One region of the Caulobacter sp. 05T431 genome, then DNA from elsewhere that is predicted to be linked to it. Evidence: predicted binding sites of a transcription regulator. Region 1 holds the regulator's gene; the other holds the start of a gene.
The links. Region 1 encodes LexA, which represses DNA repair genes until DNA is damaged. Its sites were predicted from a motif close to ATGTTCNCNANNTGTTCT; they were not measured.
Positions count from the first base shown of each region.

Region 2: a site for LexA is predicted at 2,122-2,139, ahead of recA (recombinase RecA). Genes of this name have one in related genera too.

Region 1 covers NZ_JBFTKU010000033.1:6,931-11,316, forward strand. The annotation lists gene AC1U89_RS22995 (ComEC/Rec2 family competence protein) at 1-827, shown strand, start outside; gene AC1U89_RS23000 (glutathione S-transferase family protein) at 830-1,477, shown strand; gene AC1U89_RS23005 (GFA family protein) at 1,506-1,913, shown strand; gene AC1U89_RS23010 (energy transducer TonB) at 1,917-2,318, opposite strand; gene lexA (transcriptional repressor LexA) at 2,512-3,216, opposite strand; gene AC1U89_RS23020 (N-acyl-D-amino-acid deacylase family protein) at 3,468-4,386, shown strand, end outside.
Region 2 covers NZ_JBFTKU010000016.1:2,948-7,253, reverse strand. The annotation lists gene alaS (alanine--tRNA ligase) at 1-370, opposite strand, end outside; gene recA (recombinase RecA) at 943-2,016, opposite strand; gene AC1U89_RS15245 (EAL domain-containing protein) at 2,302-3,906, shown strand; gene AC1U89_RS15240 (DUF885 domain-containing protein) at 4,086-4,306, opposite strand, start outside.

The DNA of each region.
Region 1 (4,386 bases):
CCGGACCGTTCGCCATGCAGCACTTCAACCGCGTGGCCGTCTGGGGCCTGCCGGCCAACCTGGCGGTGGCCCCGTTGTCGTCGTTCGTGATCATGCCGTTCCTGGCCCTGGGCGCGGCGCTGGAGCCCTTCGGCCTGGGCGCGCCGTTCCTGGCCGTGGCGGGCTGGGGCATAGCGGCGATGATGTGGATCGCCGAGGGCTTCGCCAGCGCCGGCGGGGCCCAGCACGTGGTGGCCAGCGGGCCGCCGTTCACCCTGGCCCTGGCCTTCGTGGGCCTGATGCTGCTGTGCCTGTGGCGGGGACGTCTGCGCTGGCTGGGCGCGCCCCTGGCCCTGGCAGTGGCCCTGTGGCCGCGTCCGGCCCCGCCCGACGTCTGGATCGCCCCCGACGGGAGCACGGCGGCCGTGCGCCAGGGCCGCGAGGCGGTGCTGCTGCGCCCCGACGCCCGACGGTTCGGGGCCGAGCTGTGGGGCCGCCGCCGGGGCCTGGTCGTGCCCGAAAGCGCCGCGCCCAGTCCGCTCTACGCCTGCGACCGCCGGTCCTGCGCCCCGACCGCCGAGGCCCCCGTGGCCCTGGCCCTGTCGTGGAGCAAGACCGCGCCCGACTTCACCGACCTGGCGGCGATGTGCGGTGAGGCCGAGATCGTCGTCCTGCGCGGCGCCGTGGCGGCCGCGCCGCCGGCCTGCCGCGACCGGATCGTGCTCGACGCCGACGACTTCGCGACCGGCGGCGCGGCCGAGCTCTATCGGCGTGGCGGGGAATGGTGGATCGTCTGGGCCCAGCCGCTGCGGGGCGTCCGCCCCTGGAGCGGCGCGGCGAGGGGATAGCCATGCTGAAAGTGTGGGGACGGCGCAGCTCGGCCAATGTCCAGAAGGTGCTGTGGCTTGTCGGCGAGCTGGGTCTTCCGCATACGCACATCCCGGCCGGCGGCGATTTCGGCGGGCTGGACGATCCGGCGTTCCGGGCGATGAACCCGCACGGCAAGGTTCCGGTGATCGACGACGGCGGGGTGGTGGTGTGGGAGTCCCACGCCATCTTGCGCTACCTAGCGGCCGTCCATGGCGGTGACCGCTTCTGGAGCGCCGATCCCGCCTTGCGCGCGCTGATCGACGGCTGGATGGACTGGGCGCAGACGGCGCTGCAGCCGGCCTTCCTGGGCGGGGTGTTCTGGGGTTTCTATCGCACGCCGGAGACCGACCGCGACACCGCCGCCGTGGCCAGGGCGCTGGATCATACCGTCCGTTGTCTGACGGTTATCGATCGCCAGCTGACGGATCGCCCGTTCGTCGGCGGCGAGACCCTGTCACTGGCTGACATCGCCATCGGGACCCATCTCTACCGCTGGTTCGAACTGGAGATCGACCGGCCGGACCTTCCGCGCCTGGCGGGCTGGTACGACCGGCTGACGGCCCGGGCGGCCTATCGCGAGCACGTGATGGTCCCGTTCGGGGAACTGAAGGGGCGGTTGGCGTTCTGAGCGTTGGGGGCGAGCGACGGAGGCGACCATGGAACGAAGCGGCGGCTGCGCCTGCGGGGCGGTGCGCTATGTGGCCAGCGGCGGACCGCTGCGGGTGGGGCTGTGCCACTGCCTGACCTGCCGCAAGCGACACGGCGCGCCCTGCAACGCCTTCGCGGCCTTCCGCGCCGACAAGGTGCGGATCGCGGGGCGGACACAGGTCTGGGCCGGCGCCGAACACGGCCTGCTGCACGGCTGCCCGACCTGCGGCTCGCCCCTGTTCTGGACCGCCACCGACGAGGACGACGACGAGATCGAAATCCACCTGGGCGGACTGGACGAGATCGGCCAGTTCACGCCGCAGTACGAGGTCTGGGTCAAACGCCGCGAGCCCTGGCTGCCGCCGCTGAACGTGCCGCAATATGTCGAGAACCGGCCGGCGGGAATGCCGACCTGAGGGCTACTCGAAACGCAKCCTGAAATCGTGGGAACTGCGGGACGTGAAGCGGATCGTCAGATGCAGCGTGCGCCCCTCGATCGATTCGCTCGACTTGACCCTGGCGGCGACCCTGGAGGCGGCCAGCAGCTTGGCCGCGGCCTGGTCGAAGCCGTAGCCGCTGATCCCCGGCGAACCGAAGAAGCAGTCTTCCAACGCGCCTTTCCGGCCGATCGTGCAGGTCGCTTCCACGACATCGGACACGCCCATGCGCTGGGCGTAGTCGGGATAGTACTGATCAGCCTGGAACTTGCCCGTGTTGATCTTCACATCCTGCGCGCCGAGCGGGGTTTGGGTGGAAGCCGCGAGGGCCGGAGCCTCGACGGCCGGGGCCGTCTGCAGGGCCAGGATGAAAGGCAGGATCAAGGCGTGTCCCTCGGGGTGACTTCGTTCTTGGGTAGCTTGAGCATGGTTGCCCGTCCACCACGCTTCCGCAAATTGGAACCCAAAACGAAAAGGCGCTGAGTCCGGTCAGCCAGACTCAACGCCTTATGATCTGGGTCCCGGTTTTGGCTCGCGCCGAACTTCGTTTCGCCGGGATGAGCGGAGGCGGGGACGGCTAGTGATACCGCCGGATCAGCCCCACCAGCTTGCCCTGCACCTCGACCTGGTCGGGGCCGAAGATGCGGGTCTCGTACTTGGGGTTGGCCGCTTCCAGGGCGATCGAGCCGCCCTTCTTGCGCAGGCGCTTGAGGGTGGCTTCCTCGCCGACCAGGGCCACGACGATCTCGCCGCTGTTGGCCGTGTCGCCCTTCTTGATGATCACATAGTCGCCGTCGAGGATGCCGGCCTCGATCATCGAGTCGCCCTGGACTTCCAGCACGTAGTGCTCGCCGCCGCCCAGCATGGTCTCGGGCACCGGCAGGCGCTCGCGTTCGTGCTGGATGGCGTCGATCGGGGTGCCGGCGGCGATGCGGCCCAGGATCGGCAGTTCGCGCGTGTTGTCGGCGGCGATCGGCGGGGCCGGGATCGACGGGGTCTGCCCGCCGCCCTCGACCACCTGCGGCTTGAAGGTCCCGCGCCCCTTGGGCGGCGAGGCCGTCGTAGCCTGCTGGGGCAGCTTGACCACTTCCAGCGCCCGGGCCCGGTGGGCCAGGCGGCGGATGAAGCCGCGCTCCTCGAGGGCGGTGATCAGGCGGTGGATGCCGGACTTAGACGCCAGGTCKAGCGCCTCCTTCATCTCGTCGAAGGAGGGGGAGACGCCGGTCTCCTTGATCCGTTCGTGGATGAACATCAGCAGCTCGTGCTGCTTGCGCGTGAGCATGTCCGGCCTCGCCAGTTGTCGCGGAACAAACCGCAAACCTCTGCAGATGTTCTCTAGGTGTTCTTCGTTGATGTCAAGTTAACGGTGTTCGCCGGAAAGGCGGCCGAAATCCCTAGGAAATACAGGCGTCGCTCCGGGGGGCGTGGCGGCGATCCCCCGGGGGCGGCCGAATCGAGGGGCCCCAGGCTTGACGACCGGCCGCGCGAGGCGGAGCCTCCTGAACAACGATAAGTCACGGGAGGACGCGGCCCATGGCCGAGCACGCCGCCGAGCACGCCTACGACCTGGTCCTCCACGGCGGGACGGTGCTGGACGGGACCGGCGGCCCGGGCTTCGTCGCTGATGTGGCGGTCAAGGACGGCCTGATCGCCGCGATCGGGCCAGGCCTCGCGCCCGGCCGCGAGGAGATCGACGCGCGGGGCCGCCTGGTCACCCCGGGCTTCGTCGACATCCATACCCACTATGACGGCCAGGCGACCTGGGACAGTTCGATGACGCCCAGCGCCGGGCACGGGGTCACCACCGTGGTCATGGGCAATTGCGGCGTGGGCTTCGCGCCGTGCCGGCCCGAGGACCGCGACCGGCTGATCCGTCTGATGGAGGGCGTCGAGGACATCCCGTTCCCGGTGTTGACCGAGGGCCTGCCCTGGGCCTGGGAGAGCTTTCCCGACTATCTGGACTTCCTGGCCGGCCGCGCCTTCGACGTCGACATCGGCGCCCAGCTGCCGCACGCGGCCCTGCGGGTGTTCGTGATGGGCCAGCGTGGGGCCGACCGCGAGCCGGCGACCCCCGCCGACGTCGCCGCCATGGCCGCCATCGCCCGGCGCGCGGTCGAGGCCGGGGCCCTGGGCTTTTCCACCTCGCGGACGCTGAACCACCGCACCAGCGACGGCCAGCCGACCCCGACCCTGACGGCGGGCGAGGACGAACTGACCGGGATCGCCCTGGGCCTGGCCGCCGCCGGCAAGGGCGTGCTGCAGCTGGTCTCGGATTTCTTCCCCGACGGCCCGGCCGAGCTGGCCATGCTGCGGCGGATCGTCGAGCGGTCCGGGCGGCCGCTGTCGTTCTCTCTGGTGCAGAGCCCCAAGTCGCCCGAGGGCTGGAAGGCGATGCTGGCGGGCCTGGCCGAGGCCGTCGACGCCGGCCTGCCGATGAAGGCCCAGGTCTGCG
Region 2 (4,306 bases), on a different contig from region 1:
TGTCCTTGGCCAGCTTGAACTCGCCGGTCAGCAGGGTCCAGGCGTGGTGGATCGCCTGTTCCTTGAAGTAGTCGCCGAACGAGAAGTTGCCCAGCATCTCGAAGAAGGTGTGGTGGCGGGCGGTGTAGCCGACATTGTCCAGGTCGTTGTGCTTGCCGCCGGCGCGGACGCACTTCTGCGAGCTGACCGCGCGCGGATGGGCCGGGGTCTCGGCGCCCGTGAACACGTTCTTGAACGGCACCATGCCGGCGTTGACGAACAGCAGCGTCGGATCGTTCTGCGGCACCAGCGGCGCCGAGGGCGTGATGGCGTGATCGGCCGCGCCGAAATAGTTCAGGAAGGTGCTGCGGATCTCGTTCAGGCTGGGCATAGGTGTCTCGGATGTTCCGTACGCGTGTCCGGTCGAACCGGAAGTCGGCGCTGCATAGCGCGGTTTCAAGATTTGTGGAAACCAAGTCGACGGGTTGAAGGCGGAATGCCGCGCTCGGTGCCGCCGTGTCGCCCCTCCCCCTGTGGGGGAGGCGATCGCGAAGCGATCGGTGGGGGAGCTTCGGACTGTCGATCCGGATCGCGGCCGGCGTCCGATCGCTCCCCCTCCGTCGGCTTCGCCGACACCTCCCCCAGAGAGGGAGGATCCTGGCGTACCGACTTGCCCCCGCCTGACCGCTTCGCGGTCTGTCCGCCCCCGTGGGGGGGCGGAGGCGGACGGAGCGGCCGCTGGCTCAGCCCCCCTCCGTCATCCTGGGCTTCGCCCAGAACGACACCTCCCCCAGAGGGGGAGGACTAACGAAATCGGACGCCTGGCATGGGGTCCAKGCGTCCGGGGATCGCGGCCGGCCGTGGCGGTGTTCACGGCGGGCTATAAGGCGGGGTCGCCCGCTGTGGGCGGCGGCCGCGAAGCTTCCGGTCGGCGGCCCATGGGGGAGCCGCCGACCGAAAATCCTATTCCTCGCCGTCGTCGTCCTCGGGACCGCCGACCAGCAGCTCTTCCTCGATCTTCCGCGACGACTGGCGGACCGCGGCCTCGATCTCGGCCGACAGGTCCTTGTTGGCCTTCAGGAACTCGCGGACGTTGTCGCGGCCCTGGCCGATGCGCTGGCTGTTGTAGGAGAACCACGAGCCGGCCTTGTCGATGATCCCGGCCTTGACGCCCAGGTCGATGATCTCGCCCAGCTTGGAGATGCCCTCGCCGTACATGATGTCGAACTCGACCTCGCGGAACGGCGGGGCCACCTTGTTCTTGACCACCTTGACCCGGACGTTGTTGCCGACGATCTCGTCGCGGTTCTTGATCGAACCGGTGCGGCGGATGTCCAGGCGGACCGAGGCGTAGAACTTCAGGGCGTTGCCGCCCGTGGTGGTTTCCGGGCTGCCGTACATCACCCCGATCTTGTGACGGATCTGGTTGATGAAGATGACGATGGTGTTGGCCTTGTTGATCGAGGCGGTCAGCTTGCGCAGGGCCTGGCTCATCAGGCGCGCTTGCAGACCCGGCAGGCTGTCGCCCATCTCGCCTTCGATTTCGGCCTTCGGGGTCAGGGCCGCCACGGAGTCGACGATCACGATGTCGACGGCGCCCGAACGCACCAGGGTGTCGGTGATCTCCAGGGCCTGCTCGCCGTTGTCGGGCTGGGCCACCAGCAGGTTGTCGAGATTGACCCCCAGCTTGTGGGCGTAGCCCGGATCCAGGGCGTGCTCGGCGTCGACGAAGGCGGCGGTGCCGCCGGCCTTCTGGCATTCGGCCACCACGTGCAGGGCCAGGGTGGTCTTGCCCGAGCTTTCCGGTCCGTAGATCTCGATCACCCGCCCCTTGGGCAGGCCGCCGATGCCGAGGGCGATGTCCAGGCCGAGCGAGCCGGTGGAGATGGCCTCCATCTCGACCTTGCCCTTTTCGCCCAGCTTCATCACCGAGCCCTTGCCGAACGCGCGATCGATCTGGGCCAGAGCCGCCTCGAGGGCGCGTTGCTTGTCGCCGTCTTCTTTGCCCACGAGTTTCAAAGCCGCCTGATTGCTCATTGGAGATATCCGCCCTTATTCCATGATTCCGACAGTCGGATCGGAGGTTCGCGACCGCCGCGCCCACCCGCCTGTGGAATGATTAATGCGTACATGTTTTGTTCCATGTTCGCAACATGTTCTTACTCTAAGGGGCCGATACGTCAGAAACGGTCGTTTCGAACGCGCCGGCTGCGACAATTCCTCGCGCCCGGACCGACGCTGAAAGCGACCGAACAGACCCCGGCTCAACCCGGCCTTAACGACGCCCCGCCATGCTGGCTCCCTCTCCGGGGGACTTCAGTCTTGTCGATCGATCCGCGTCGCCTTCTGGGCCTGGCCTTCGCCAGCGCCGACCTGCTTCTGGAAGTCGAGAACGGCCGCGTGAGCCTGGCGCTCGGCGCGGCCCAGCGGATCATGGGCCAGGACGAGCGGACCCTGATGGGGCGCGCCTGGCGCGACCTGTTCACCGCCGCCGACCGTCCCCTGATCGACGCGGCGACCAGCGCGACAGACGACGGCCAGCGGCATGGGCCAATCACCGTCCGCATGGCCGGCGGCGCGGCGCGCCACGTGAACCTGATCCTGCGCGCCCTGCCCGACAACGGCGGCCGGATCTCGATCTCGGTCACCCCGGCCCCCGCCCCTTCCGGCCAGCTGGACGAGGAGGGCCTGCGCGGTCGCGAGGCCTTCGAGGACATCGCCCGCGGCCTGTTCGAGGCGGCGCGCGTCACCGGCCTTGAGCTGGAGCTGGCCATGGTCGACTTCCTAGGCCTGGACGCCGTGCGCCAGCAGCTGTCCAAGCCCGAGGCCCGCGCCCTGGACCTCAAGCTGGCCGGGGCCGTGCGCGCCGAGTCGCACGCCGGCGCCATGGCCACCCGCCTGTCGCCCGACCGCTTCGCCCTGATGCGGGCCAAGACCGACCATCCCGAYGACATGGCCCAGCGCCTGAGCCGGGCCACGGCCGTACAGGCCAGCGCCCACATCGTGCCGGTCGACGGCGGCGTCGCCCCGGCCCGCGGCCTGAAGGCCCTGCGCTACGCCCTCGACGACTTCCTGCGCGAAGGCCTGAAGGACGCCCCGCCGCTCAGCCTGTCCGAGGCCATGAACCGTTCGGTCAAGCGCACCCTGTCGCGCGCCGGCGCCCTGGGCCTGGCGGTCAGCCAGCGCCGCTTCACCCTGGCCTACCAGCCGGTGGTMGACCTGAGGACGGGCGCGGCCCACCACCACGAGGCCCTGGTGCGCTTCGAGGACGGCGGCAGCCCGTTCCAGCTGATCCGCATGGCCGAGGAGTTCGACCTGATCGAGGAGCTGGACCACGCCATCGCCGAGATGGCGGTCAAGCGCCTGGCCGCCGACCGGACCGGCGCGATGAAGCTGGCGATCAACGTCTCGGGCCGCACTATCGTCAACGAGGGCTTCGTCGACCATATCGACCGCCTGCTGGCCAAGAGCGACATGGCCAAGGGACGGCTGATCTTCGAGATCACCGAGACCTGCGCCATCGACGACCTGCCGCGCGCCAACCAGCACATCCAGGCCCTGCGCAGCCTGGGCTCTCTGGTCTGCCTGGACGACTTCGGGGCCGGCGCCTCGTCGTTCGCCTATCTGCAGGAGCTGAGCCTAGACATCGTCAAGATCGACGGCCGCTACGTCCGCGAGCTGGCCGGCAACGGCCGCGACGGGGCCATGGTCCGGCGCCTGGTCGAGCTGTGCCGCGACCTGAAGATCCGCACCGTCGCCGAGATGGTCGAGACCGCCGAGGTCGAGGACGTGGTCCGCAAGGCCGGCGTCGACTTCGCCCAGGGCTGGCTGTTCGGCAAGCCGGCGGACCAGCCGCAACCGGCGCTGAAGCTGACCCCGGTGGCGCCCGCCGCGCGCCGGGCGGGGGTTTCGGAGGGCTGGGGTTGATCCAAAGTCCTTCTTCCCTTGCGGGAGAAGGTGTCGGCGAAGCCGACGGATGAGGAGTCTCTCAGACAGAAAAGCCGCGACAAGCCGAAAGGCAGGTCGCGGCTTTTGCGTTCTTCGACCCCTCACCCGACCCCGCTTCGCGGGGCCACCCTCTCCCGCAGGGGGAGAGGGATCAGGGCCTACTTCCCCGCCTTCGTCTTGGCGATGTAGTCGTCGACCACCTTGTCCAGCACGGTCAGCGGGGTCATGCCCGCCAGGATGCCGGCGTCGTGGAACTGGCGGATGTCGAACTTCTTGCCCAGGGCCTTCTTGGCCCGCTCGCGGGCGCGCAGCCAGGTGATCTTGCCGATCATGTAGCTGCAGGCCTGGCCCGGCCAGACGACGTAGCGTTCGATCTCGG